Regions from separate parts of the Acidovorax sp. LjRoot66 genome, predicted to be linked through region 2. Evidence: predicted binding sites of a transcription regulator. Region 2 holds the regulator's gene; the other holds the start of a gene.
The links. Region 2 encodes NrdR, which represses ribonucleotide reductase genes. Its sites were predicted from a motif close to CACNANATNTNGTG; they were not measured.
Positions count from the first base shown of each region.

Region 1 (14,270 bases), 990 kb from region 2:
GTGCCCGGCTCCGAAGGCGAGCTGCCCGATGACCCGGTGCAGATCCGCCGCATTGCCAAGGCCGTGGGCTACCCGGTGATCATCAAGGCCGCAGGCGGCGGCGGTGGCCGCGGCATGCGCGTGGTGCACACCGAGGCTGCCCTGGTCAATGCCGTGCAGATGACCAAGGCCGAGGCCGGCGCTGCGTTCGGCAATCCGGCGGTGTACATGGAGAAGTTCCTCCAGAACCCGCGCCACATCGAGATCCAGATCCTGGCGGACAAGCACCGCAATGCGGTCTACCTGGGCGAGCGCGACTGCTCCATGCAGCGGCGCCACCAGAAGGTGATCGAAGAGGCGCCGGCCCCCGGCATCCCCCGCAAGCTGATCGAGAAGATCGGCGAGCGCTGTGTGGCCGCCTGCAAGAAGATCGGCTACCGCGGTGCGGGCACCTTCGAGTTCCTCTACGAAAACGGCGAGTTCTACTTCATCGAGATGAACACCCGCGTGCAGGTCGAGCATCCGGTGACCGAGTGGATCACGGGCGTGGACATCGTGCGCACGCAGATCATGGTGGCGGCGGGCGAGAAGCTGCCCTTCACCCAGCGCCAGATCGAGATCCGGGGCCACGCCATCGAGTGCCGCATCAACGCGGAAGACGCCTACAAGTTCACCCCTTCGCCAGGGCGCATCACCACCTGGCACCCACCGGGCGGGCCGGGCGTGCGCGTGGACTCGCATGCCTACACCAACTACTTCGTGCCGCCGAACTACGACTCTATGATCGGCAAGATCATCGTGCACGGCGATACGCGCGAACAGGCGCTGGCGCGCATGCGCACAGCGCTGTCTGAGACGGTGATCGAAGGCATCAACACCAACGTGCCCCTGCACCGCGAGCTGATGGTGGACGCCAAGTTCATGGCTGGCGGCACCAACATCCATTACCTGGAAGAGTGGCTGTCCCAGCACAAGCGCTGAGCCAGCACCGGTGGTTGTTCAATATGCTGGCCCCTGGCAACGGGGGCCGGCATTTCATTTTTTCTGAGAGGCCTGCGCCCATGTTCGAGCTGATGCTGATGTGCCCCGAAGACCGGATCGAGCCGGTCAGTGATGCGCTGGACGCGCTGGATGCGCTGAGCGTCTCGGTGGAAGACGCCGATGCGCAGACCGATGCCGAGCAGGCCCTGTTCGGTGAGCCTGGCATGCCGCCACCCAAGGACGGCTGGCAGCGCAGCCGCGTCGTGGCCTTGTTCCCGACCCGCGAGGCCGCCAGTGAAGCGCAGCAGCTGCTGTCGGTGCAGGACTTCTTCGAGGGTTGCCAGGTGCTGGGTATGGCCGAGTTGGCCGACCAGGACTGGGTGCGGCTCACGCAATCGCAGTTCACCCCCGTGGACATCACCCCCGATTTCTGGATCGTGCCCACCTGGCACGAGTTGCCCGCCGAGGCCGTGCGCAGCATCCGGCTGGACCCAGGCCTGGCCTTCGGCACCGGCACCCACCCCACCACGCGCATGTGCCTGCGCTGGATCGCCCGCCAGGGCGCCACCGGCGAAGGCGCCGCTGCCTTCGGCCGCGTGCTCGACTACGGCTGCGGCTCGGGCATCCTGGCCATTGGCACCGCCAAATTCGGTGCCACCGACATCGATGCGGTGGACATCGACACGGCGGCGGTCGAATCGACGGTATTGAACGCCCAGGCCAACGGTGTGCAGCTGCGTGCCGGCCTGCCCGACAAGGCCAGCGGCCAGTACCAGACCGTGCTGGCCAACATCCTGGCCACGCCACTGCGCGTGCTCGCGCCCCTGCTGTGCAACCATGTGGCGCCTGGGGGGCACCTGGTCCTGGCGGGCATCCTGGCGCGCCAGGCCGAGGAGCTCAAGGAGGCCTACGCACCCTGGGTGAAGCTGGAAGTGGCGGACACCGAGGACGGTTGGATCCTCATGACCGCATCGCGTTGAAGCATGGCGCGGTGCGGCTTGCGCCGCACCCTACAATCGACCGCAGATGAGCCAGATCACACGCTGCCCGGCCTGCGCGACCCAATTTAAGGTGGTCGCCGACCAGCTGCGCATTTCCGAGGGCTGGGTGCGCTGCGGGCAGTGCAAGGAGGTGTTCGACGCGGCCGCGCACCTGGTGGCCGCACCGCCCCCGCCGATGCTGCCCGACGTCTCGCTGACCGATACCCGCCCACCACCGGTGGTGGTTGCACGGCAGCCCGAAGCGCGCGGTGCCTGGGGGGTGTTCGACCCGCCGGCGAGCCAGGCGGCGGGCCGCGTGTCCCAGCCTGCCGCGCCTGCTGCGGCGGCGGGTCCCGGCGGCACGGCTGGCCAGGTGTTCGATATTCCCGCACCCACTGTTCCAGCGTTCCTCTCGGCTGCGCGCGCGCCTTCCACTGCGCTCAGTGCCGATGATCTGAGCCTGGAGCCCTTGCAGACCTTTGGCTGGCGGGCGCCGTCCGTACCGCCATTGGTGCCACCCCGGTCGGCACCCGTTGCGCCCCCTGCTGCGGCCATACCCCCGCCAGCGGCATTCGTACCCCCACCGCCACGCGAGGAGAGCCGTGTGATGCCCGGGCTGGCCGCGTCGCTGCTGGCCGACCTGGCCCCGGTGGCCAGTCCGGCCTTGCCCAGGGGGATGGATCCGGCTGCCGAGGGCATGGCCGTGCCTGCCGGCTACGAGCTGCCGGTGGCGGAATTTTCCGACTCCCTGCCCGATGGCGAAGATGACGACAATGGGCCCGACACGGAGATCATGTCCTTGCCCGAGGATCGGGCGGGTGATGACGCCGCCTACCCCGCCCTCGATCTGCCCACCCCGGCGGCCAGGCGCGCAGCGCTGCCAGCGCACGATGAGGACGACGACCACGATGATGGCGTGCCGCTGTTCGGCCCCGCTGCGGCAGCGCCTCAGCCCATGCTGCCGGTGGCCGCCCCCGAGTCTGCGCCCCGGCGCACGCCCGTGGCATCGCCGTCACCCTCCAGCGGGTTTTCCGAATCCATCACGCCTTTTCCCGATCCGGATTTCGAGCTGATGCCCGATCCGGTCTTTCCGGCATCGGCACCCGCGCTCCCCCGATCTGAGCCCGCCGGTGCTGCGCGTGGGCGCTCGGCGGCGACCGCCCTGGATGCCGATGAGGACGATCTGCCCGCCGGCCACCCCGATGCCGAGGAGGTGAGCTTCGTGCGGGCTGCGCGGCGCAAGGCCTTCTGGCGCCGGCCACTGGTGCGCTCGCTGCTGGCGTTGGTGCTGATGCTGCTGCTCGGGGTGCTGGCCGTGCAGGTTGCCGTGCAGGAGCGCAACCGCATCGCCGCGATGGACAGCAGGGCGCGCCCCTGGCTGCAGCAACTGTGCACGCACCTGGGCTGTACGCTGGCCCCCCAGCGCCAGATTGCCGATGTGGTGATCGACAGCTCGTCCTTCAACAAGGCGCGTGGCGATGGCTACCTGCTGTCGCTCACCGTCAAGAGCCGCGCCACGATACCGCTGGAAATGCCGGCGGTGGAGCTGACCCTCACCGATGCCCAGGACCAGCCCGTCCTGCGGCGCGTGCTGCTGCCGGCCGATCTCGCGGCGCCCGTCGAACTGCCTGCGCGCGGCGAGTGGAGCACCTCGGTCTCGGTGGTGGTGACCACGGGCGCCTCGCGGGTGTCGGGCTACCGGTTACTGACCTTCTACCCCTGATCCCGCTGGATCCGGGGGCTTTCCTTTCCAACCCTTTACCTATTTCTACCTATGGCTGCCCTCATCTGTGGTTCCCTGGCGTTCGACACCATCATGACCTTCGAGGGCCGCTTTGCCGAGCAGATCCTGCCCGAGCAACTGCACATCCTCAACGTGTCGTTCCTCGTGCCCTCGCTGCGCCGCGACTTTGGTGGCTGCGCCGGCAACATCGCCTACAGCCTGAAGCTGCTGGGTGGCGAGCCCCTGCCCATGGCCATGCTGGGCAGTGATGCTGCGGACTACCTGCAGCGCCTGGACACCCTGGGCATCAGCCGCCGCTTCGTGGGCCAGGTGGAGGATGTGCACACCGCCCAGGCCATGATCATGACCGACCGTGACAACAACCAGATCACGGCCTTCCATCCGGGCGCCATGATGCAGGCGCATGCGATTCGCATCGAATCCGGCGATGGCATCCGCCTGGCCATCATCGCGCCCGATGGCCGCGACGCCATGATCGAGCATGCTGCGCAACTGGTGGCGGCCGGTGTTCCCTTTGTCTTCGACCCAGGCCAGGGCCTGCCCATGTTCAATGGCGCCGAGCTGTCGCGCTTCATCGAGCAGGCGACCTGGGTCACGGTCAACGACTACGAGGGCAAGATGCTCAGCGAACGCACGGGCTGGAGCCTGGCCGAGATCTCGCAGCGTGTGGACGGCCTGGTGGTGACGCTGGGTGGCGAGGGCTGCGAAGTCTGGGTCAAGGGCGAGAAGACGCTGGTGCCTGCCGTGGTGCCTGCCGCCGTCGTGGACCCTACGGGCTGCGGCGATGCCTGGCGTGGTGCGCTGCTCTTCGGTCTGGAGCGTGGCTGGCCGCTGGTGCAATGCGCCGAGCTGGGCAACCGTGTCGGGGCGCTGAAGATCGCGCAGCGCGGCCCGCAAAGCTACACGCTGGACTTTCAGCCCGCATGAATTGAGCCTGGCGCCGTGGTGCCTGCTCCACCCGGGGCAGCGCACGGCGCGGGAGCGCTGGCCAGCGCTTGGCGTCCGGGCATAAAAAAACCCGGTGCCTAAGCACCGGGTTGAGCGCAAAGCGCGTAAGGCAAAGACTTACGGCTTGGTGCCCGTGGGGAAGGGCCATGCTGCCTGAGGGTTCAGCGTGGTCTGCGCTGCGGGAGCGGCTGCGGCTGCAGCTGGCGCAGGGGCTGGGGCCTTGGCCGCTTTCTTGGCAGGAGCTGCCTTCTTGGCGGGCGCAGGGGCGGCGGCCTTCTTCGCTGCTACGGCCTTCTTGGCAGGAGCGGCAGCCTTCTTGCTGGGCGCAGCTGCCTTCTTGGCAGGAGCGGCAGCCTTCTTGGCGGGTGCAGCTGCCTTCTTGGCAGGAGCGGCCTTCTTGGCAGGAGCGGCCTTCTTGGCTGGTGCAGCCGCCTTCTTGGCAGGAGCGGCCTTCTTGGCTGGTGCGGCCGCCTTCTTGGCAGGAGCGGCCTTCTTGGCTGGTGCTGCTGCCTTCTTGGCGGGAGCGGCCTTCTTGGCTGGTGCTGCTGCCTTCTTGGCAGGAGCGGCCTTCTTGGCTGGTGCTGCTGCCTTCTTGGCAGGAGCGGCCTTCTTGGCTGGTGCTGCTGCCTTCTTGGCGGGAGCGGCCTTCTTGGCTGGTGCTGCTGCCTTCTTGGCAGGAGCGGCCTTCTTGGCCGCTGGCTTTGCAGCTACAGCCTTCTTCGCGGGAGCTGCCTTCTTTGCAGCGGGTTTTTTCGCAGTTGCCATCATGTTCTCCTTGAGTCAATTTGCAAAGAGCACTTCGTGTCTACAGTGGACATGAAGCGATCCATGGAGATGGGGTTGACCCCATCTCCATGAACACGGGAACGCCCTGCACGGCAACGCGCTTGGGCGTTGTCCGTGCAGGGCGTGGTGTGGGGATCCATGGCGTGCGTGCACCTGCGAGGCTAGTCCCAGGACAATGCGCCACCCGACTGGTACTCGATGACGCGCGTCTCGAAGAAGTTGCGTTCCTTCTTCAGGTCGATCATCTCGCTCATCCAGGGGAAGGGATTTTCTTCGTTGGGGAACAGCGTCTCCAGGCCGATCTGGGTGGCGCGGCGGTTGGCGATGTAGCGCAGGTAGCCCTTGAACATCGAGGCGTTCATGCCCAGCACGCCACGCGGCATGGTGTCTTCGGCGTAGCGGTATTCGAGCTCCACGGCCTGCATGAACAGGGCCTTGATCTCGGCCTTGAACTCTGCCGTCCACAGGTGCGGGTTCTCCAGCTTGAGCTGGTTGATCAGGTCGATGCCGAAGTTGCAGTGCATCGACTCGTCGCGCAGGATGTACTGGTACTGCTCGGCAGCGCCGGTCATCTTGTTCTGGCGACCCAGCGCCAGGATCTGCGTGAAGCCGACGTAGAAGAACAGGCCTTCCATCAGGCAGGCAAACACGATCAGCGACTTGAGCAGCGTCTGGTCGGTCTCGAAGGTGCCGGTGTGGAAGTTGGGGTCCATGATCGCTTCGATGAAGGGGATCAGGAACTGGTCCTTGTCGCGGATCGAGGGCACTTCCAGGTAGGCGTTGAAGATCTCGCCTTCATCCAGGCCGAGCGACTCCACGATGTACTGGTAGGCGTGCGTGTGGATCGCTTCCTCGAACGCCTGGCGCAGCAGGAACTGGCGGCACTCGGGCGCGGTGATGTGGCGGTAGGTGCCCAGCACGATGTTGTTGGCGGCCAGCGAGTCGGCGGTCACGAAGAAGCCGAGGTTGCGCTTGATGATGCGGCGCTCGTCTTCAGTCAGGCCGTTCGGGTCCTTCCACAACGCGATGTCGCGCGTCATGTTCACCTCTTGCGGCATCCAGTGGTTGGCGCAGGTGGCGAGGTACTTTTCCCAAGCCCACTTGTACTTGAACGGCACCAGTTGGTTGACGTCGGTCTGGCCGTTGATGATGCGCTTGTCGGCAGCGTTCACGCGGCGGTGCGCGGGGGCTGCGGCAGGGGCGGCTTGCGGTGCTGCGGATGCCGTCATCGACGCATGCACTTCCTGCAGGGAGGGGGTCTGGAAAGACAGAGGCGGCTGTTCCGCCGGGTGGCTTTTGTGCAGTCCACCGTCCAGTTGATTTTGCGATGAGGGCTTGACTTCTTCGTCCCAGGACAACATAGATTTTCCAGTGTTCGGATTATGAAAGCAGTGCTGCAAAAAGGAAAGCACTGCAGCGTTGCGCAGCAACGTTTTGTTGCTTCACAGCACCGAAGCGGCGTGCATGGGTCTGCATGCGCGCCGCTTCATGGGACCTTACTGGCAGGCCTCGCAGGTTGGATCATCGATGGCGCAGAACTTGACGTCGGTGGCGGGCAGCGCAGCGGCCTGCGCGGCAGCGGCTGCAGCGGCCACTTCCATCGCACTGGGTTTGGCGGATGCGGCCTGTGCAGAGCCTGCATCGCTGCCCGACGACACGGAATTGAGCTGGCGCGTGTTCACGGTGCTCATCTCCACGTGCGTGGCGCTTTGCGTGCGCAGGTAGTAGGTGGTCTTCAGGCCGCGCAGCCAGGCCAGCTTGTAGGTGTCGTCGAGCTTCTTGCCCGATGCGCCAGCCATGTAGATGTTCAGGCTCTGCGCCTGGTCGATCCACTTCTGGCGGCGCGATGCGGCCTCCACCAGCCATTGCGAGTCGACTTCGAAGGCCGTGGAGTACAGGGCCTTGATGTCTGCCGGCACGCGGTCGATGGGGTGCAGCGATCCCTTGAAGTGCTTGAGGTCCATGATCATCACGTCGTCCCACAGGCCCAGGCGCTTGAGGTCGCGCACCAGGCCGCCGTTGATCACGGTGAACTCGCCCGACAGGTTGGACTTGACCGACAGATTGCCGAACGAAGGCTCGATCGATGCGTCCACGCCGATGATGTTGGAGATGGTGGCCGTGGGGGCGATGGCGACACAGTTGGAGTTGCGCATGCCGTCCTGAACGATCTTCTTGCGCAGGGCATCCCAGTCCAGCGTGGCCGAACGGTCCACTTCAACGTAGCCGCCGCGTGCCGTGGCCAGCATGTCCAGCGTGTCCAGGGGCAGGATGCCCTGGTCCCACAGCGAGCCCTTGTAGCTCTCGTACTGGCCGCGTTCGCGGGCCAGCTCGGTCGAGGCCCAGTAGGCGTAGTAGCAGATGGCTTCCATCGACCGGTCGGCAAATTCCACGGCCGCTTGCGAGGCGTAGGGAATGCGCAGCTCGTACAGGCTGTCCTGGAAGGCCATCAGGCCCAGGCCCACGGGGCGGTGGCGCAGGTTGGAGTCGCGGGCCTTGGTGACCGCGTAGTAGTTGATGTCGATCACGTTGTCCAGCATGCGCATGGCCACGGTGATGGTCTTGCGCAGCTTGGCGTGGTCGATCTGGCCGTCCTTCAAGTGCTGCAGCAGGTTCACGGAGCCCAGGTTGCAGACTGCGGTCTCGGTGTCGCTGGTGTTCAGCGTGATCTCGGTGCACAGATTGGACGAATGCACCACGCCGGCATGCTGCTGGGGCGAGCGCACGTTGCAGGCATCCTTGAAGGTGATCCAGGGATGGCCGGTCTCGAACAGCATGGTCAGCATCTTGCGCCACATGTCGGTGGCCTGCACCGTCTTGGAGGGCTTGATCTCGCCGCGCGCGGCCTTCTGTTCGTAGGCCACGTAGGCCTTCTCGAAGGCGGTGCCGAACAGGTCGTGCAGGTCGGGCACGTCGGAGGGCGAGAACAGGGTCCAGGTGCCCTTTTCCATCACGCGGCGCATGAACAGGTCGGGGATCCAGTTGGCCGTGTTCATGTCGTGCGTGCGGCGGCGGTCATCGCCGGTGTTCTTGCGCAGCTCCAGGAACTCTTCGATGTCCAGGTGCCAGGTTTCCAGGTAGGTGCAGACGGCGCCCTTGCGCTTGCCGCCCTGGTTCACGGCCACGGCCGTGTCGTTGACCACCTTGAGGAAGGGCACCACGCCCTGCGATTCACCGTTCGTGCCCTTGATGTGCGAGCCCAGGGCGCGCACGCGGGTCCAGTCGTTGCCCAGGCCGCCGGCAAACTTGGACAGCAGGGCATTTTCCTTGATGGAGTCGTAGATGCCTTCCAAGTGGTCGGGCACCGTGGTCAGGTAGCACGAGGACAGCTGCGAGCGCAGCGTGCCGCTGTTGAACAGCGTGGGCGTGCTGGACATGAAGTCGAAGCTCGAGAGGATCTCGTAGAACTCGATGGCGCGGGCTTCGCGGTCGGCTTCATTGAGCGACAGGCCCATGGCCACGCGCATGAAGAAGCACTGGGGCAGCTCGATGCGGGTCTTGCGCACGTGCAGGAAGTAGCGGTCGTACAGGGTCTGCAGGCCCAGGTAATCGAACTGCAGGTCGCGGTCGGCGTTGAGGGCGGCGCCCAGGCGGGCCAGGTCGAACGTCAGCAGGCGCGGGTCCAGCAGTTCGTTGTCCACACCCTTCTGGATGAACTGCGGGAAGTAGTCCACGTAGCTCTGGCCCATGTCGTCCTGGGTGACTTCACGGCCCAGCACTTCGCGCACGATGGTATGCAGCAAGAGGCGTGCGGTGGCGTAGGTGTAGTCGGGGTCCTTCTCGATCAGCGTGCGGGCTGCCAGGATGGACGCTTTGTAGACCTCGTCCATGGGGACGCCGTCGTACAGGTTGCGCATGGTCTCGGCCACGATGGGCTGGGCCGAGATGTCCGCGCCCAGGTTCACGCAGGCCGACTCGATCAGGCCACGCAGGCGCACCAGGTCCAGCACCACGCGCTTGTCGCCGTCCAGCACGTGCAGTGCGGGGGCGGGCGCGGCAGCCGTTTCCTGTTCGACGTGGCGGGCACGCTCCTGGGTGCGGCTTTCGCGGTACAGCACGTAGGCGCGGGCGACCTCGTGGTGGCCGCCGCGCATCAGCACCAGTTCCACCTGGTCCTGCACGTCTTCAATATGGAAGGTGCCGCCGCCAGGACGCGAGCGCGCCAGGGCGCGGGCGACGTTCTGGGTCAGCGAGTCCACCACTTCGCGCACGCTGGCCGATGCTGCACCCTGGGTGCCATGTACGGCCAGAAACGCCTTCATCATCGCCACGGCAATCTTCTGCGGCTCGAACGGGACCACGGCGCCATTGCGGCGCATGATCTGGTAATGGGAGTACGTGTTCGCTCCCTCTGGTGCAGCAGAAGATGCCTCGGGCGCATCCTGGGATGCGGGGCGGGTGGTGGATGAAGGCGTGTTCAAAGCAGCGTGCATGGATGTCCTCTTTTTGGGTGCTGTCTGGAATGTGCAGGCGGGTGGCAGTGCCGCCGCGAGGGAGAAGTGGTGCGCCAGTTTCTGGCCTGTCGCACACTATATATGGTGTGTCAGTTGCGTTCAATACGCTACCGGTAGTGTACCGCCGCCAGGGATGCCAAATTCCGAAACAGCATGTTTCCCCCACGCCGCATCGGCCTATCGGGCCTGCCGTGCGCGCGCCTTGTGTCCGATGGATGGCTGTGAAAACCACGCAGTGGCGCGTGATGCGGCCCGGTTTTGCATGGCAGACCGCGTGCAGATTGAAGCGGCCGTTTTGTGCATGCGCAGCAAAAAATATTTTTGCTGCAGCGGTGATGTGATGTGCTGCTGCGACATCCGCTGCGGGTGCTGCAGCCTGCGCGCACCGGCCCGGTGCGCGGGGTCAGGCGCTGGGGGGGGAGGCCGGCTGCGTGTCGACCGGAAAGCACTCCGGTGGCCAGCCCAGCGACTGCTGCAGTCCCGGCCAGTCGAAGCCTGCACCCGGGTCGTGCTTGCGCCCTGGGGCAATGTGCTCGTGGCCGGCCAGGTGGGCGATGGGATAGCGCCGCGCGATGTCATGGCACAGCCAAGCCAGCGTGGCGTACTGGGGGGTCTCGAAGCGCTCGCCCTCCAGGCCTTCGAGCTCGATGCCGATGGAGTCGTCGTTGCATTGCGCGCGGCCCCGGTAGGCCGAGGGCCCCGCATGCCAGGCGCGCTGGTCGCAGTCCACGAACTGCCAGAGCATTCCGGTGCGATCGATGAAGAAGTGCGCGGACACCTGAAGACCGCGGATGCCTTGGTAATAAGGGTGCGCGTCCCAGTCGAGTGTGTTGGTGAACAGCTGGCGCACGGCCGGGCCCCCGTACTCGCCCGGTGGCAGGCTGATGGAGTGCACCACGATCAGGTCGATCTGCGCGGCGGGCGGGCGCGGACCGAAGTTGGGCGAGGGGTGGCGCACGGCCAACCGGTGCCAGCCCTGGTCCCAGGGGGAACCATCGGCGTCCGGCCCCTCAGCCGATGTCGTCATGGGCATCCTGGTCATTGGGCACGGCGATGTTCAGGCGGGCAATGCGGTAGCGGATCTGGCGCAGGCTGATGCCTAGGCGTGCCGCCGTGGCCGTGCGGTTGAACCCCGCCTCGCGCAGTGCGCGCACCAGGATGTCGCGCTCCTGCTGGTCCAGCCAGGCCTGCAGGTCGCTGGGCAGGGGCGTGCTGGCGCCTGGCATGGGGGAGCCGGGCGCCCCGCCCAGGGCCGGGCGGGGTGACGATGCGTCATCCGCCTGCAGCGTGTCCGGCACGGCGACGGGGTTGAAAGCCGCAGCGTCTGAAGCCTGCGCGGGGGCCGGGCTTGCGCTGCCCGCGGCGACCGGAAAGCCCCCTGCAGGCGGTGCCACGCCGTCCACGTGCAGCTCGTCCCCCTCGCTCAGGGCCACGGCGCGGTGCAGCAGGTTTTCGAGTTCGCGCACGTTGCCGGTGAGCGGGTGGGCGGCAATCGCCTGTATGGCGTGCTCGGTGAGGGCCGGCACGGGCATGCCCGACTCCTGCGCGATGCGCGCGAGCAGGGCCCGGCACAGGGCGGGCAGGTCCTCGCGCCGCTCGCGCAGCGGCGGGATCACGACCTCGATCACGTTGAGGCGGTAGTACAGATCCTGGCGGAAGCGGCCGGTCTGCACGTCGGCCGCCAGGTCGCGGTGCGTGGCGCTGACGATGCGCACATCCACCGTCTCTTCCTGCGTTGAGCCCAGGGCGCGTACGCTGCGTTCCTGGATGGCGCGCAGCAGCTTCGACTGCATGGCCAGCGGCAGGTCGCCGATCTCGTCGAGGAACAAGGTGCCCCCACGCGCCGCCTGGAAGTAGCCGTCCCGGTCCTGGCTGGCGCCGGTGTAGGAGCCCTTGCGCGCGCCGAAGAACTCGGCCTCGAGCAGGTTTTCGGGGATGGCACCGCAATTCACGGCCACCCAGGGGCCGTCCGCGCGCTGGCTGCTGGCATGCAGCGCCTGGGCGACGAGCTCCTTGCCGGTGCCCGACTCGCCGTGGATCAGCACCGGCGCCATGCCACGCGCCACCTTGGCCACGCGCTGCTTGACGTTGCGCATGGCGGCTGACTCGCCCACCAGCCGGTCCAGCGCCGACGAAGAGGCCTGCGCATCGACCGTGCCGCTCTGGCGGCCGCCCGGGGTGCGCGCCGCGCGCGGTGCGGGCACACCGCCCGTGCCCTGGATGGCCGAGGCCACGACCGAGCGGAACTGTTTCAGGTCCACCGGCTTGGTCAGGTAGTCGAAGGCGCCGGAGCGCAGCGCTTCCACGGCGTTTTCGGCTGAGCCATAGGCCGTCATGACCACGCAGCGCTCCTTGCGCTGCTGGTCGCGCAGATCCTGCAGCAGCTCCATGCCGAATCCGTCGGGCAGGCGCATGTCGGTGATCACGGCGTCGAAGCGGTGGGCCTTGAGCTGCTCGCGCGCCTCCTGCACGCTGGCGGCAGTCTCCACGCGGTAGCCCTCGCGCAGCAGCGTGAGCTCGTAGAGCGTGCGCAGGTCGGGCTCGTCGTCCACGACAAGGATGGAGGCAGCAGGGGCGTTCATGGAGCTTTAGACAACAATCGTGTCGAACAGGGAGGCGGGCTCGGCGGGCCGGGTGGTGCGCCGAAAGCCTACCGTAAAAGCATTGCCACCGGTATCGCCGCGCTGGGTCAGGCGCACCACGCGCTGGTAGCCGATGGAGGCGCCGTGGCGCTGGCACAGCTCGCGGCAGATGTACAGGCCCAGGCCGCTGGAGCGGCTTTCGGAAGAGAAGAAGGGCTCGAACAGGTGGCGCTCCACGGACTTGTCCATGGGGGCGCCATCGCTCCAGACCTGCAGGCTGACCTGGCCCGTGATGGTGGTCCGCGTGGCGATGCACAGCGAATCCGGCTCCGGGCCCATGTAGCGCAGCGCATTGTCCAGCAGGTTCACCAGCACGCGGCGCAGGTGTTCGGTGTCGAATTCCACCTGCGCATCGCCGGCGCTCAGCGCGACCAGGCCGCGCCGTTTGTCCGTCTCCTGCCCCTGCCAGTCGCTCCAGATCTGGGCCACGGCGCTGTCCAGGTGCAGGGTGGAGGCCGGCGACTGGCTGATCTGGTGCTGCACGCGGGCAATGTCCAGCACCTCCTCGGCAATGCGTGCCAGGCGGTCGGCGTTCTGCTGCACCATGTGCGCCAGGCGCTTCTGGCCAGGGTCCGTCAGGTCTTCTTCCAGCAGGGCATTGGCCTGGACGATGGCTGCCAGGGGGTTGCGGATCTCGTGCGCCACGGCGGCCGACATGCGGCCCATCGCGGCCAGCTTCTCGGTGCGCAGGCGCGCCTGCATCTCGCGCAGGTCGTGCAGGAACATCACACACAGCCGCTCGCTGCCGGCCTCGCGGGCCGGTGTGCGCGAGGAGGTCAGCCAGGTGCGCACATGCAGCCCGGTGGGGCTCTCGCCGGGGTGCAGCAGGTCCGCATCGGCGGTCTGGGGTTGCTCTTGGCGAAAGGTGCGGCGTGCCAGCTTCACCAGCGGATCCCATGCGGCCGCATGCGTCAGCGAAAAGGGCAGCGGCGGCAGGGGCGGCTGCCCGAGCAACTGCAGCGCGGCCGGGTTGGCCGTGCGCACGACATCGTTCTCGTCCACCACGAGGACCCCATCCGTGAGGTTCTGGATCACCAGGGCGCTCACCTGCGTCTGCACGCGCGCCGTCATCTGGCTTTGCTGGGCCACTTCCTGCTCGCGCGCCAGGCGCGTGGCAAGCTGGTGCACCAGGTAGGAGACGATGAAGTAGCCCGTCCCGGTGAGTGCGCTCTGCAGGTAGCGCTGCGGGTCGTCGACACCGGAGCGCGAGCCCAGCCACGCCAGGCCCAGCAGCAGCAGGGTGACACCCGCCGTGGTGCCCAGCGCCAGCGTGAGCGTGCCCAGCACCGCCGCCATCAGGATCGGCAGGCCGAAGAGCGGGGTGTAATTCAGGGCGCCCGAGTGCAGCAGTTGCAGGGCGCAGACCACCGCCAGGTCGACGCCGATGGACGGCAGCCAGTGCACGCCTGTGCCCGGCGATGGCGGCCGGTGGCGCGCCAGGATGCGCATCAGGAGGGTGGCAACGAGGTAGGCCACCGAGACCGACAGTGCGGCGGGGTCCAGCACCTGATTGACCGCCTGCCCGAGCGTCTGCAGCAGCACCAGGGCGATGGCGACCATCACCCGGGCGGTCAGGAAGCCTTTCCACAGGCGCAGGAACGGTGCGTCCACCGTCACCAGCAAGTTGTTGCCCGACACGTTGTCCGCCATGGTCGGCTCAGGGCTTGCCAAGGCGCTGGTGCTCCAGGCTGCAGTAGGCAAGGTTGCCCTGGATCTGCGCGTCGGCACGCGGCACATGCACGCCGCAGTGCGCGCA
Region 1 covers NZ_CAXUQU020000001.1:6,280,283-6,294,552, reverse strand. Annotated here, with positions in the region: gene accC (acetyl-CoA carboxylase biotin carboxylase subunit) at 1-960, shown strand, start outside; gene prmA (50S ribosomal protein L11 methyltransferase) at 1,041-1,940, shown strand; gene ACSQ3Y_RS29450 (DUF3426 domain-containing protein) at 1,987-3,663, shown strand; gene ACSQ3Y_RS29445 (carbohydrate kinase family protein) at 3,715-4,611, shown strand; gene ACSQ3Y_RS29440 (histone) at 4,750-5,397, opposite strand; gene ACSQ3Y_RS29435 (ribonucleotide-diphosphate reductase subunit beta) at 5,580-6,779, opposite strand; gene ACSQ3Y_RS29430 (ribonucleoside-diphosphate reductase subunit alpha) at 6,915-9,851, opposite strand; gene ampD (1,6-anhydro-N-acetylmuramyl-L-alanine amidase AmpD) at 10,276-10,905, opposite strand; gene ACSQ3Y_RS29420 (sigma-54-dependent transcriptional regulator) at 10,883-12,454, opposite strand; gene ACSQ3Y_RS29415 (ATP-binding protein) at 12,461-14,164, opposite strand; gene ACSQ3Y_RS29410 (PP0621 family protein) at 14,172-14,270, opposite strand, start outside.
Region 1: ACSQ3Y_RS29430 (ribonucleoside-diphosphate reductase subunit alpha) is a predicted target of NrdR. The motif match lies at 9,946-9,959, and genes of this name have one in related genera.

Region 2 (14,270 bases):
CCCGCCCGTTCACCCTCGCGGTTGGCCTGCCAGTGCGCCCAGGCGCGCTGCGTGCTGGCGTCGTACACCAGCTTGAACAGGTAGGCCGGCACGCGCACCTTGCTGGCGCCGATGGCGGGGCTCTCGGCCGTGAAGACCGGGCCGGTGATCACGTACACGTCGCCTCGGGCGCGCAGCACATAGCGCCGCGTGTCCTGCTCGATGCGGGCCCAGGGGCCGCCGTTCTGCCTGGGGTCCTGCGGCACCATGTTGGCCAGCGAGAAGCTCTGCGCCATGGCCGTGGGGGTGGACATGTCGGCCGCCGGTGCCATGTGTCCGCGGCTGTACCCCGAGCGCTTGTAGTCGTCGAGTTCGGCGCGCTCGCCGCGGGGCAGGCGGGCATCGGCAAAGAACTTGTTCGAGCGTTTTTCGTCAGCGCCTTCCAGCACCTGGCGGTTCAGGCGCTGGGCCACGTAGACGGGTGTGCGCGTCTCGCCGCTGTGCAGCACGGCAAAGGCCTCGTAGCACAGCTGGCGCTGCTGGGTGCGGCGCGGCACCGGCGGCGGCTTGCCGCCCACGAAGAACTGCGGGCAATGCACGAAGCCCGTGGGCTGCGCGCTGCGCAGGCCGGCGATGCTGTCGAGAAAGGTGGAGGGAGTACGGGCGAGAGAGGGGGCAGCGGCGCCAAGCACCAGCGCCAGGGCCGTGGCCCCACGCGCGGCGCGGGGCCAGGAAAAAAGCAGATTCAAAACAGGGTGTCAAAGCAGCGAAAAGGGCGCTGATTGGACCACCGCTGTAGGCCTGTTTTGGCCTTGCGGGCTGCAGTGCTGCAAGGTTTTTCTGCTGCTTGCAGCGCTTACGTTTGGAGGCAGGAAATGGAGCCCATCAAAGCTCTTTCGCGTAGACGATGAACCCATGGTGCTTGGCCACTTTGTCGTACAGCAGGCGACCTGCCGCATTGGTCTCCTGCGTCTGCCAGTACACGCGCGAAGAGCCGGCTGCGCGGGCCTGTTCGTACACGGCTTCGATCAGCAGGCGGCCGACGCCACGCCCGCGCGCGGCCTCGCGGGTGAACAGGTCGCTCAGGTAGCAGACCGGCTCGATGCGCGTCATGCTGCGGTGGTACAGATAGTGGGTCAGGCCCAGCAGCGCGCCGCCGCTGCCTTCCTCTTGTGCCACCAGGCAGTGCACCGGCTCGGCCGGGTCGAGGAAGCGCTGCCAGGTGCTGGCCGTGATGTGCTCTGGCAGTGCCGTGGCACCAAAGCGCCCATAGAAGGCGTTGTAGCCGTCCCAGAGCGGGCGCCAGGCAGCGTAGTCCTCTGCAGTGACGGGGCGGACGGATACCGGGGCAGCAGTCATGCGGGGCTCCTGCAAAGGGTAGGGGGTCAGCGGTTGAGCACGCGCCCGGGGTTCATGGTGCCCTGAGGGTCCAGCGCCTGCTTGACGGCGCGCATCATCGACAGGGCCACGGGCGACTGGTACTTCTCGAGCTTGTCGGCCTTGAGTTCGCCGATGCCATGCTCGGCCGAGAAGGAGCCGCTGAACTCGGCCACCGCGTCGTACACCAACTGGTGCACATGCTCTTCATGGTCGCGCAGAAAAGCCTTGGGATCGCCTTCCACGGGCGCCTGCACGTTGTAGTGCAGGTTGCCATCACCCAGGTGGCCGAAGTTGACCAGGCGCACGCCGGGGATCTCGCGGCGCAGCACGGCGTCGGTGTGGGCCACGAACGCGGGGATGCGCGAGATCTGGATGGAGATGTCGTGCTTGATGTTCAGGCCTTCTTCGGCCTGCGCCAGGGGGATGTTCTCGCGGATGTGCCACAGCTGCTGCGCCTGGGTGAGGTTTTCGGCCACCACGGCGTCGGTCACGCAGCTGGCCTCGAAGGCCGTCTCCAGCAATGCCTCGAAGCGGCCGCGCGCATGTTCTTCGGATTCGCTGTCGGAGTTTTCGAGCAGCACGCACCAGGGCGCGTTCTCGTCGCCCAGGAAGGGCACGCGCAGCTGCGGCATGTGCTTGCCCACCAGGCTCAGCGCGAACTGGCCCATCACCTCGAAGCCCGTGAGGCCGGCGCCCAGGTGCTTGTGCGCCAGGCCGAGCAGGGCCACGGCATGCTCCATGGAGGGCACGGCCGCCCAGGCCGTGAGGCGCGCGGCAGGCTCTGGGTAGAGCTTGAGCGTGGCCGCGGTGATGATGCCCAGCGTGCCTTCGCTGCCGATGAACAGGTCGCGCAGGTCGTAGCCGGTGTTGTCCTTGCGCAGGCCCTTCAAGCCATCCCACACCTCGCCCTGGGCGGTGACGACTTCCAGGCCCAGGCACAGGTCGCGCGCATTGCCGTAGCGCACCACCTGCGTGCCGCCGGCGTTGGTGCCCAGGTTGCCGCCGATGGTGCAGCTGCCCTCGGCCGCGAGCGACAGGGGGAACAGCACGCCCGCGTTCTGCGCCACGTCCTGCAGGTTCTGCAGGATGCAGCCGGCCTCCACCGTCATGGTCAGGTTGTCGGTGTCGATGCTGCGCACGGCATTCATGCGCGTGAGGCTCAGCACGATCTGCGTGCCGCTGTCGTCGGGCGTGGAGCCCACCGCCAGGCCGGTGTTGCCGCCCTGCGGCACGATGGCAGTGCCCGCTGCGGCACAGGCCTTGACCACGGCGGCCACTTCCTGCGTACTGGCCGGGCGTACCACCGCAAGGGCCTTGCCGCGCACGCGGCGGCGCCAGTCCTGCTCCCAGGCAGTCAGGTCGCCATCGGTCAGCACGTGGGCCGGGCCGACGAGGGTGCGCAGGGTGTCGATGAGGGTGGTGGTCATGTCTTGGGCCTTTCGTCTACAGCGGTCAGGGCTGCTGCCGGGGCGGGCGCCAGGGCATTGCAGCGTGATGGTGGATTGTCGGGTGGGCTTGTATCGTCTCAGGCGGCAGGGGATGGCGCCTGCCCTTCCTGCAATTCATTGGCGGCCGCCATGGCCTTGGCATTGCGCTGGCGCAGCCGCACGTGCAGCGTGCAGGCCGTGAACAGCGCCAGGCACAGCAGCACCTCGACCCAGGCCAGCCACTGCGACGGCGGCTTGTCGCCCCAGCCGCGCACCACGCCCTCGGTGAAGTACAGCCAGATCACCAGGCTCACCCAGCGGTAGGTGTACATGCGGTTCTTGAGCAGGCCGGCCAGCGGAATGCTCAGCGGCAGTGCCTTCAGGGCAATCCATGAGCCGCCGGGGCGCACGGGGGCCAGCACCAGCTCCCAGGCCAGGCACAGCACGATCAGCGCTATCACGCTGCCGGTGGCCACCCAGCGGGTGGCGGCAATGGCGTGGTCGGAGACGGGGAGGGAAGCGGTCATCGGTGGCGGCGCAGCAGTTGGAAGTCGGTGGATGGCGCAGAGGCGCAAAAATCGTTCGTTGGTCCGGGTGCGGCGGGCGGGCTCAGCGGGCAGCCATGGCCATTGTGCTTGCGGCCCGCAGCGCGCTTGGGCCCACAATGCGCGGTGTATGTCGCCTGCCCGCATATTCATTGCGATGCAGCGTTTTCACACCCCCTGTGGCCCCTTGCCGGGCCTAGGATCATATCGGCCATGCCCTTGACCTTGCAGACTGTAGCCTCGCGCATCGAAGCGCTGATCACGCAGCTGTCGCATTTCCCCTGGAAAACGACGGCACTGACCCTGCGCGAGCGCTTTCGCGAGGACCACCTGGGCCTGACGGCCAGCAGCCTGACCTTCACCACCACGCTGGCGCTGGTGCCCTTCTTCGTGGTGGCACTGGCTGTGTTCACCGCGTTCCCCATCTTCGGCAAGGTGCAGGACGTGCTGCAGCGCTGGCTGGTGGACAGCCTGGTGCCTGACAGCATCTCGCGCCAGGTGCTGGGCTACCTCACGCAGTTTGCCGCCAAGGCCAGCAGCCTGGGCGTGGCGGGCTTCAGCATTTTGCTGGCCACGGCGCTGGCCCTGATCCTCACCATGGACCGCACGCTCAACGACATCTGGCGCGTGCGCCGCCTGCGCCCCCTTGGCCAGCGCGTGCTGATCTACTGGGCCGTGATCACCCTGGGCCCGCTGCTGCTGGGCGTGAGCCTGGCCGTCACCTCGTACGTCATGTCGGCATCGGGCGGGCTCGTGAAGGCACTGCCCAGCGGCGTGCAGCTGCTGTTCGACTCCATCCAGTTCTTCGTGCTCGCCGGCTGCATGGCGGCGCTGTACCACTACGTCCCCAACACCCCCGTGAAATGGCGCCACGCCTGGGCCGGCGGCCTGTTCGTGTCGATCTGCATCGAGCTGGCCAAGCGGGTGCTGGCGATCTATCTGAGCAACGTGCCGACCTACTCGGTGGTGTACGGGGCCTTCGCCACTTTGCCGATCCTGCTGGTCTGGATCTACGTGGCCTGGGTCATCGTGCTGCTGGGTGCGGTGGTCACGGCGTATCTGCCCAGCCTGCTGGCCGGGGTGGCCCGGCGCGGTACCGTGGCGGGGTGGACCTTCCAGCTGGCGGTGGAGGTGCTGCAGGAGCTGTACCTAGCGCGCCGCCATGTGCAGAAGGGGCTGCGTGCGAGCGAGCTGGCGCAGTTGCTGCGCCTAGACGTGCTGCAGCTCGAGCCGGTGCTCGATGCCCTGCTGTCTCTGGACTGGGTGGGGCAGATCAACGACGCCCAGGCCGACCCGGATGCGGCGGATGTGGCGGAGCCGCGGTATCTGTTGCTGGTGGATCCCTTGGCTACTTCTGCTGAGCCGCTGGTGGAAAAGCTGTTGCTGGAGCGGGCGGAGAGTCTGGGGTCGTTCTGGAGCAGTGCGGGGTTGGAGAGGATGAAGGTGGCGGATTTGCTCCGGGGGGCTGTGCGGGGGTGAGCTTGCTTCGTTGGTTGTGGTTTCTGTGTGCCTGGGTTTAGGGCGGGAACCGGGATATGCGCCCGGCGGCGCACCTACCTTCTTTTGCTTCGTCAAAAGAAGGTAGGCCAAGAAAAGACGACCCCGCTGCCCGTGTCCCCACTCGCCTGGCGGCGATTGGGGCAGCCTGCGATGCTCGGTCCTGGGGTGACGCCGAAGAACTCCCTGCGCTGCCTCTGCGAGGCAGCTGCGGTCAGACAGCTTCGGCGAGCCAGATGACGATGCGCGTGTCCTTCGGCACGCGCTCACCCCAGGCCCTGCGCTTCTCGGCACGGTCAGAAGGGGGTGGGAGCGGGCTCCATACGGGCCATTGCTTCGCTCGGCCCCAACTGCCTCGCTGCGCTCGGTCTGGACAGGGCGATCGCGCCCAAATTGTCGGCAGCGCGCACCGCGCGCGTTCCCGACACAAGGCGCAGCTGCGAAGCAGCAGCCGTGCGGACCCCGCTCCCCACCCCTTCTGGCTGCGCCGAGAAGCGCAGGGCCTGGGGTGGGTGCGTGTGCCGAAGGACACACGCACTTCGTGATCTGGCTCGTCGCGGATGTTTGAGCGGAGTTCGAAGAACGCAGCGAGTTCCGCGACGCCACCCCAGGCCCGAGCATCGCAGGTTGCCCGCAGCGAAGCGAAGGGACGCAGACTGCGGGGCGCCGTTTCTTTGCCTACTTTCTTTTTGCGCAAAAAGAAAGTAGGTGCGCCGCCGGGCGCACATCCCGGCCTCCGCCCTCAACCCAGGCAAACGGCTGAATAGAAACCCTGAACTCAACGCGCCGGGGCAGCCACAGACGCAGCCGGCCCTACCACCGCAGCAGCAGGGGCCGCACCACTGGCCCCAGGCGCAGGCAGCACAACCGGTGCAGCGACGGGCGGCGTCACCGTCACCTGCGGAACCCACCGATCCAGCCAATGCGCCCGCCACGCCACAAACCCCACCACGACCACGGCAACCAGAACCCCCAGCCCCACCCACACAGGGCTTTTGGACTCCGCAAACGGGTCATCGAGCATGCGCCGCGCATTGGCCGGCACCTTGGCCACTTGCGACAAGGACCCGCCCAACCGGGTGTTCACCCGCATGCGCCCATTGATCGCCCAGCCGCTGGCGTCGAGGATGGGCCCCAGGCTGCGCTGGCGCAGCTTGAGCCAGGCAATCAGCATGCTCGGCCCCGAGATCGCCAGCACGATGCCGATCAGGGCCAGCGGTATCCAGACCCCCAGGTCCACGAACTTGCCGAAGATGCCCACCAGCACCGCGCTGATGCTGCCCAGCGCCACGCCGATGGCCGCCACCGTGCCGACGTCGGTGCGGCGCGGGGTGCCGGGCACGGTCACGCTGCTGGCGTTGGTGCCCACGGTCTTGAGATCGGTGCTGGCCAGGGTACTGGCCGCCGTGCCCAGTGACTTCTGCGCGCGCGCATCGCTGGCCGAGGCGCGCTTGGCCACCTGTTCCTCGATCATGCGCACGAACTTCTTGTACGGCGAGAAGAAGGCCTGGCGGATGCTCGTGGGGTTCTCGATGATGCGGGTGATGGTGGCGTCCCAGTCGTGGCCGTCGCGGTCGTAGAACACGCCGTTGCGGCCCACGAAAAGGAAGTCCACGTCGCCGGCGGTGAATGCCGCGACGATGCCCATCTTCTGGCCCTTGCGCGTGCAGTCGCAGTACGCCAGGTAGGTCTTGGCCAGGCCGGCGAGCTTGGCGTGGCGCGCGGCGTCGGGCACCTGCACCACCAGGTCGCAGCTGCGCGCGTCCAGGTACAGGGTGCCGGCCTGGAAGATGGCGCCCCGGCGCTGGTAGAAGGCCGAGAACGAGACGAAATTGTTGAGCAGCTCCAGCAGGTCGCGCTTGAAGCGCAAGAGCTTCTCCAGCCCCTGCGCCTGCTCGTTGTGGGCCTGTTCGGCCTCGTCTTCGTCGACCAGGGCCATCACGCGCTGCTCGGCATCACCTGCCAGGAGGGCGTCACGAACGTCTTCGTCCAGCGCATCGAGGCTTGTGGCGGGGCGGTCGGCCAGCCACTGCTGGCAGGGCGCGAGCGACTTCTGGATCAGCTGCCACTCGTCCTGCGTCAGGCTTTCGGCGTTGCTGCGCTCCAGCAGAGGCTCCACCGTGCGCTCGCGGAAGTTGCGCAGGGCCTTGGCCCAGGCCGGGTTCACGCCGTGCCTGAGGGGCAGTGCGCCGCCAGGGGTGATGGGGGCCAGGGGCAGGGTGGTGATGGCCGGCGAGGCCAGGCCCAGGTCCTGGCTGGCCATGGCGCTGTACTCATCGAGCGAGGGGTTCAGTGCCGTGGCGGCGCGCGGGTCGTAGGCCGCCAGGCGGGTGCGGGCGAAGAAGTCCTCCACCTTCGCGGCCACGGCGTTCATGGCCTCGGTGGCGGCCAGGGTGCGCTCGCCCAGGGCCAGGCCGGTGGTGGCGCCGCGCGCCTGGGCGGCCCAGGCCCTGAGCTGGCCGAGCTCGGCAAAGAAGGCCTCGGCGCGTTGGCGGTCGATTCCGGGCAACTGCTTGTCGGTGGCGGGTGGAATGCTGCCGTGCGTGGTGATGATGTTCGCGATGGCATCGCGCGCCACGCTGTCGTCCTTGCCCGCGGTGTCCACGGTGATGATGCCGTCGCCATTGAAGCGCAGGGCGCTCAACTGCTTGCTGCGTTCGAGCACGTCGGCCAGCGCGATCTCCGTGGCCTCGGGCCGGCCAGCCATGGCCAGCAGGCGCCGGGCCTCTGCGGCCAGCGCCGCGCCTTCTTCGGTGCGGTCGTCGATGGCGCCGATCTCGAGCGTATCGCCAGGGCGCGCCAGCTCGTCCACGCTGCGCAGTTGCGCACAGGCCCATGCGCATGCGGCCAGCAGTTCGGGCGGGCGGATGCGGCCGTCCTTGTCGGTATCGATCAGGTCCAGCGTGCGCTCGTCGCACTCGATGCCGCGCGTGGGGCAGGCCAGGGCCACCCAGAGCTTCTGGTCCAGCTCAGCCAGGTGGGCAATGTCCGCGCCGCTCTGGATGATGACCTGGTCCACGCCGCCGGCGCGAAAGAACTGCCAGGTGTGCTGGGGTGGGGGCTGCTCGGGCTGCAGCGGGGCGCGGTGGGTGGGAAGGGATGTGGCGACTGTCGGCTGAGGCTGAGGCTGAGGGTCCATGCCCTCATTGTCGGCAGCCTGCGCCCATCGCCGCCCCGGACCTGGGCGAACAGGCCTGTAGGCGATCTCCTACGAGCGCGATCCTGCGCCCAGCCAGCGCAGCGGGTTGAACCCGGTCACCAGGCCCGTGGCCACCAGCACCAGCATGCCGCCCCAGAGCATGCCCGGGCCCAGGGCTTCGCCCAGGAACAGGTGGCCCCAGGCCACGCCGAACAGCGGGATCATGAAGGCGCTGCTCATGGCCGCCACGGGCGAGACCTGGCTGAGCACGCGCAGGTTGAGCCAGTAGGCCAGGCCCGAGGTGACGATGCCCATCACCGCCACGGCGGCCAGCGCGGTGGGCGTGAACTGCGCCTCGGGCAGGCTCCAGGCCGCGCCGGGCAGCAGCATGACCAGGGCTGTGCCGTGGATGCCGGCCGCAATCGCCAGTGGGGGCATGCGCGTGGTGGCGCGCTTCATCCACGGGGTGGACACGCCGTAGCAGGCCGATGCCGTCATGCAGGCCAGGGCGGCAATGATGAGCGCTGGTGTGGGAGTGACCGGGCCCAGCTGCACGATGAGTGCCACGCCGGCAAAGCCGCAGAGGCAGCCCAGCCATTTGCGCGCGCTCAGCGTGTCTTCCTTGAGCCAGGCGGCTGCGATCACGCTGAAAGGAACGGCCATGGTGTTGAGCAGCGAGCTGTAGCCCGCGGGCAGGTACAGCGCGGCCCAGGAGTACAGCAGGAAAGGGATAGCCACCGTGAGGGCGCCCAGCCCGACCAGCTCACGCCAGTGGCGCCAAGGCCAGCGCTCGCCGGCCACGCGCATGATGAAGATCAGCGTGAGCGTGGCCAGGCCGATGCGCAAGGCGGCCATGACATTGGGCCCGAGCACGGGGCTCGCGACGCGGATGAAAAGGAAGGAGGCGCCCCACAGGGCAGACAGCAGCACGAGCTGCAGGAAATGGCGGGTCTTCACCAATGCATTGTCGGCCAGCTACGCAAATCCTGCTCGCGTTGGCGCCCTGTCCGGGCTATTTGCGCACCTCGTCGACCATGGCGCGGAAGTCGTCGATGTCCTCGAAGCTGCGGTACACGCTGGCAAAGCGGATGTAGGCGATCTTGTCGAGCTTCTTGAGCTCGCGCATCACCAGCTCGCCGATGCGGCTGGAGAGCACTTCGCGCTGGCCCAGGTTGAGCAGCTTTTCCTCGATGCGCTCGATGGCGCTGTCGATCTGCGTGGTGCTCACCGGGCGCTTGCGCAGCGCCAGGTTGAACGAGCCGAGCAGCTTGCCACGTTCGTACTCGATGCGCCGGCCGTCCTTCTTGACGATGGCCGGAAAGTTCACTTCCGGCCGCTCGTAGGTGGTAAAGCGCTTGTCGCAGGCGCCGCACTGGCGCCTGCGGCGGATGAAGTCACCTTCTTCAGACACCCGGGTTTCGACGACCTGCGTTTCCTGGTGGCTGCAGAAGGGGCACTTCATGGCGGGGCCGGATCAGCCGTAGACCGGGAAGCGGGCCGTCAGCGCGTTGACCTTGGCGCGCACGGCGGCGATGTTGGCCTCGTCGCGCGGGTTGTCCAGCACGTCGGCGATCAGGTGGGCCGTGATGCGCGCTTCTTCTTCCTTGAAGCCGCGTGTGGTCATCGCGGGGGTGCCGATGCGCACGCCGCTGGTCACCATCGGCTTTTCAGGGTCGTTGGGGATGGCGTTCTTGTTGATGGTCATGTGGGCGGCGCCCAGCACGGCCTCGGCTTCCTTGCCGGTGATGCCCTTGGCGCGCAGGTCGACCAGCATCACGTGGCTTTGCGTGCCGCCGGAGACGATGCGCAGGCCGCGGGCGGTCAGCGTTTCGGCCACGACCTGGGCGTTCTTGATGACCTGTTCCTGGTAGGTCTTGAAGTCGGGCTGCAGCGCTTCCTTGAAGGCCACGGCCTTGGCCGCGATCACGTGCATCAGCGGGCCGCCTTGCAGGCCGGGGAAGATGGCGCTGTTGATGGCCTTCTCGTGCTCGGCCTTCATCAGGATGATGCCGCCGCGCGGGCCGCGCAGGCTCTTGTGCGTGGTGCTGGTGACCACGTCGGCATGGGGCACGGGGTTGGGGTACACGCCCGCAGCGATCAGGCCGGCGTAGTGGGCCATGTCGACCATGAAGATCGCGCCCACGTCCTTGGCCACCTTGGCAAAGCGTGCAAAGTCGATGTGCAGGCTGTAAGCCGACGCACCCGCGATGATGAGCTTGGGCTTGGTTTCGTGCGCCTTCTTCTCCATGGCGTCGTAGTCCAGCACTTCGTTGGCATCGAGGCCATAGGAGACCACGTTGAACCACTTGCCCGACATGTTCAGCGGCATGCCGTGCGTCAGGTGGCCGCCTTCGGCCAGGCTCATGCCCATGATGGTGTCGCCGGGCTTGAGGAAGGCCAGGAACACGGCCTCGTTGGCCGAGGCGCCGCAATGCGGCTGCACGTTGGCGGCATCGGCGCCGAAGATTTTTTTGACGCGGTCGATGGCCAACTGCTCGGCCACGTCCACATGCTCGCAGCCACCGTAGTAGCGCTTGCCGGGGTAGCCTTCGGCGTACTTGTTGGTCAGTTGGGTGCCCTGGGCCCACATCACGGCGGGGGAGGCGTAATTCTCGCTGGCGATCAGCTCGATGTGGTGCTCTTGCCGGGCGTTCTCGGCCGTGATGGCGGCAAAGATTTCGGGGTCGGCTTGTTCGACAAGAATATTGCGTTGGTACATGGCAGTCCTATGAACTTGTGTCCCTTGAAACAAGGGCTGCCCAGGCGAACGGCTGAACGCGGCGGGCATGACACCCGTGCGGCACGCTCCCCAGTGGTTCACAAGGGGCAAGCCCTTGTCGGTTTCCACGTCAGCGGCAGCCCGGTTGCGGGGCTGCGCCTATCGCCAGTTGCGTACCCGCGTAGTGTATCCCAGGCAGCGGTACTGCTCCAGCAGCGCGGTTCTCAGGAGGGCTGGGAGAGCAGGGCGACCTTGTCGCTGCCGTTGTTGGCCGGCGAAGCAGGCGCCGGCAGCTTGACCGATGCGGGAACCGATTGCACCGGCGCCTGTGTGGACAGGGTGGCGGGCGGGTTGGTCGGCATGGCACGGCCGCCGGCCACCTGGCGCAGGCGGAAATGCTCGGCCAGCACCTTGGCGGTGTAGCCGCCATCGTCGGGCAGGTTGGCCGCGCCCACGTAGTAGCGCAGGCCGCCTTCGAGCGAGCCGGCGCGGGCGATGCATTCCTGCAGCACCTTCACGCCCACGCGCAGGTTGGTCACCGGGTCGAAGGCCGCGAAGTGGCCGCCGAAGTTCTGGTACTTCTCGGTGTGCACGGTGGTCATCACCTGCATCAGGCCCTGGGCACCCACGGAGCTTTGCGCAAAGGGGTTGAAATTCGACTCGATGGCCATGATGGCCAGGATCAGGGTCGGGTCGAGCTTGTTGCGGGCGCCGAGTTCATAGGCCTCGGCCACCAGCACGCTCAGCGGTTCGGGGGCCACGCGGTACTTCTTGCTCAGCCAGAACGCCACGGCGGCCTGCTCCTTGGGCAGGTCCTTGGGGTTGCCGGCCGTGGCGCGCTCGCTCGCCTCGGGCTCGATGGGCATGCCCAGCACGGCGACCTGGCGCGCCTGCAGCCAGTTCATGAGCTTTTCTTCTCCGGCCTGGCGCAGGTCGGGCCGGGCGGTCAATGCGATAACGACGAATGCAACGGTCAGCCCGATGAGGGCGAAGCTGCTGTGGGTGATTTCAAGAAAACCTTCGGTCACGTCGGCTGCGAAGGTTCGCATGCCGGAGACTATTTTTCCTGACGCTGTCATAGCTCTTCCTTTCTGGGGCGCTTCCCTGAGGCCCTGCCAGCACGGGGTGGTTGGCAGGATCAGGCGTATCACCTGGATTGGTACGCCATCAATTTCAGGCCTGCAAAAAGCAAGAAGGGCCGTGAGTTGACTTAGCCGGGTTCGGCAGCGGGTTGGGGTTTTTACTAGCCATTTTTGAGGCTGGCGGATTCTAGGAGGTCACCAAATACCTAGTCAATACTAACAAATGAAATCGTTAGATTAAAAAAGCATGAAAAATCTGGTAGAAAACACAGGGTTTTGCCTTTTTTCACCCGAGAGGGTGGCCCTGCGGAGCACAGGCCTGTGACGGGCATGTGTCAAATTCAATCGGCTTTTACCGCACCATTGCAAAACCGGGTTGAGCCCGGCCGCCGACTTTGGTAAGGTTCGTCTGCCTGTTGATTTCAGGCATCGCCAGACGAAGCGAACTCTCCCGCCGATGGGCATTCAGTGCCGCGGTGCAGCAGATGAAACTTCCACGGCACCCCCTGGAGGCAATACCTTGCCTCCTCGCACGGTGGACCTTCATCTCCGCCTTGCGAAACGATGGCAAAGACCGTTGTGTCAGCCGTCAAGCCCGGGAGACTGTCCACTTCGGAAAGCCCCCCGGGCTTTCTTGTTTCTGGGTCGTCGCTTGTGTCGGGTTCCCACGTTTTCAAACATGTGGCTTCATGCTGAAGAAGGGTGCTTGGAGCATGCGCCGCAGGCCCGCAGGCGGGCCCGGATGGGCCTGTATTGAACTGCCTCAAGGCATTGAATGGGCCCTTGGCGCATATATATAGATAATGGGGGCAATTCCCAGAGCGGGCACAGGCCCCTGGGAGACACCGCAACCCTGCAATGCAGGGTGCAGAAGCCCGCACACCGGTTGGCTCTGGACAGGATATCCCCGAGGGATTCCTTGCCAGGACTGCCGGTGGCCCGCCTGCACGAACCCGGTGAAAATAGCCCGTTTTCTGCCATGTACCTGTCGGGGCTGGCGCGAGCCTTGGTGGCCTCGCGCATCCAACCCGAGCAGGGATGGCCGTTCGCAATCCATTGGATCCATGTTTCCATTTTTTTCCCGCAGCAAAATGTCCGACGCACCTGAAGTGAATCCGGCCCCGGCCAAAACCCAAGAGGCGCATCCCCTGGATGCACTGACCGGCGGCGCCTTCTCTGCCGCCACCTCGGGCGAGCGCGCCTCCCGCATCCGCGACTGGCTGGCCACGCAGCCAGCGCCAGAGCAGCTGCAGGAAGTGTTCAAGGAGCTCAGTGGCCGCGACAAGGGCGCTGCCCGTGCCGTGCGCGAGCGCCTCGACGAGATCCGCCGCGCCAAGGGCCAGGAAGTGATTGCCGCCGAGTGGGCCGAGAAGGCCCAGGCGTTGCTGTCGGCGCCCAAGCTCAATATCGCCGATGCCCTGGCATGGCAGCGCGACGCGGCCAAGGCCGGCGCACCGCTGTCGCGCGAGCCGCTGTCCCTGCTCAAGGTGCAGGTGGCTGATCGCGTGAAGGTCATCGAAGACCTGCAGCACCGCGTGCAGGTGCAGCGCGAAGCCGCCGTGCTGCTCGCGCAGCGCATCGAAGTGCTCTCCACCAAGCCCTGGCGCGACGCGCATGGCGCGCTGGAGCTGCTGCGCGCTGACGTCGCCCGCTGGCAAGAGCAGGCCCAGGAGCTGACCAGCGACGCCAGCTGGGCCAGTGTGGAGGCGCGCTTCCCGCCGCTGCTGGATGCCTCGCGCACCCAGTTGCTGGTGGTGTGGGACGCCTTCCAGCCTGCCGTGGCCCAGGCCGCTGCCGCCGCTGAAGACGCCAATGCCCCGCTGCCACCCGTGCCGGTGTGGGCCGATGAGCTGCGTGCCGCCCGTGGCCTGCCCACCGAGGCCGCCGCAGCGGCTGCTGCGGCAGGCGCCGCCGCCAAGCCCGCCCGCGCACCGAACAAGCCCAAGGTCGACCCCGAAGTGCGCGACAAGGCCGTGCAGGCCGTGCGCGATGCGCTGGTGGTGCTCGAGAAGGAAACCGCAGAAGGCCATGGCAAGGCCAGTGCCGGCGCCGCTGCCGCGCTGCGCGCCGTGCTCAAGAACCATGGCAAGCACATCGATGCCGCGCTGGAGCAGCAGGTGCACACGGCCCTGGTGGCCGCAGGCGAACTCGAAGGCTGGCAGCGCTGGGGCGCCGACCAGGTGCGCGAGGACCTCGTGGCCAAGGCCGAAGCCCTGCTCAACCGCCCCGAGGGCCAGGCCCTGGGTGGCCGCAAGATGCAGGAAACCCTGCGCGCCCTGCGCGAGCAGTGGAAGCAGGCCGATCAAGGCGGTGCGCCTAACCACGGTCTGTGGAAGAAATTTGACGAGGCCTGCAATGCCGCGCACAAGGTCGTGGAAGCCTGGCTCGACAAGATCCGCGCTGACGCCGCCGAGCACAAGGCCCAGCGCCTGGCCCTGATCGAGGAGGTCAAGGCCTGGACGCAGGAACATGCCACTTCAGGCGACTGGAAGGCCATCAACC
Region 2 covers NZ_CAXUQU020000001.1:5,290,097-5,304,366, reverse strand. Annotated here, with positions in the region: gene ACSQ3Y_RS24950 (DNA/RNA non-specific endonuclease) at 1-728, opposite strand, end outside; gene ACSQ3Y_RS24945 (N-acetyltransferase family protein) at 865-1,338, opposite strand; gene ACSQ3Y_RS24940 (FAD-binding oxidoreductase) at 1,365-2,786, opposite strand; gene ACSQ3Y_RS24935 (DUF2069 domain-containing protein) at 2,885-3,313, opposite strand; gene ACSQ3Y_RS24930 (YihY family inner membrane protein) at 3,545-4,810, shown strand; gene ACSQ3Y_RS24925 (hypothetical protein) at 5,607-7,967, opposite strand; gene ACSQ3Y_RS24920 (DMT family transporter) at 8,037-8,924, opposite strand; gene nrdR (transcriptional regulator NrdR) at 8,980-9,429, opposite strand; gene glyA (serine hydroxymethyltransferase) at 9,442-10,686, opposite strand; ZMP/ZTP riboswitch at 10,718-10,869, opposite strand; gene ACSQ3Y_RS24905 (transglycosylase SLT domain-containing protein) at 10,911-11,765, opposite strand; gene ACSQ3Y_RS24900 (hypothetical protein) at 12,703-12,876, shown strand; gene ACSQ3Y_RS24895 (DUF349 domain-containing protein) at 12,833-14,270, shown strand, end outside.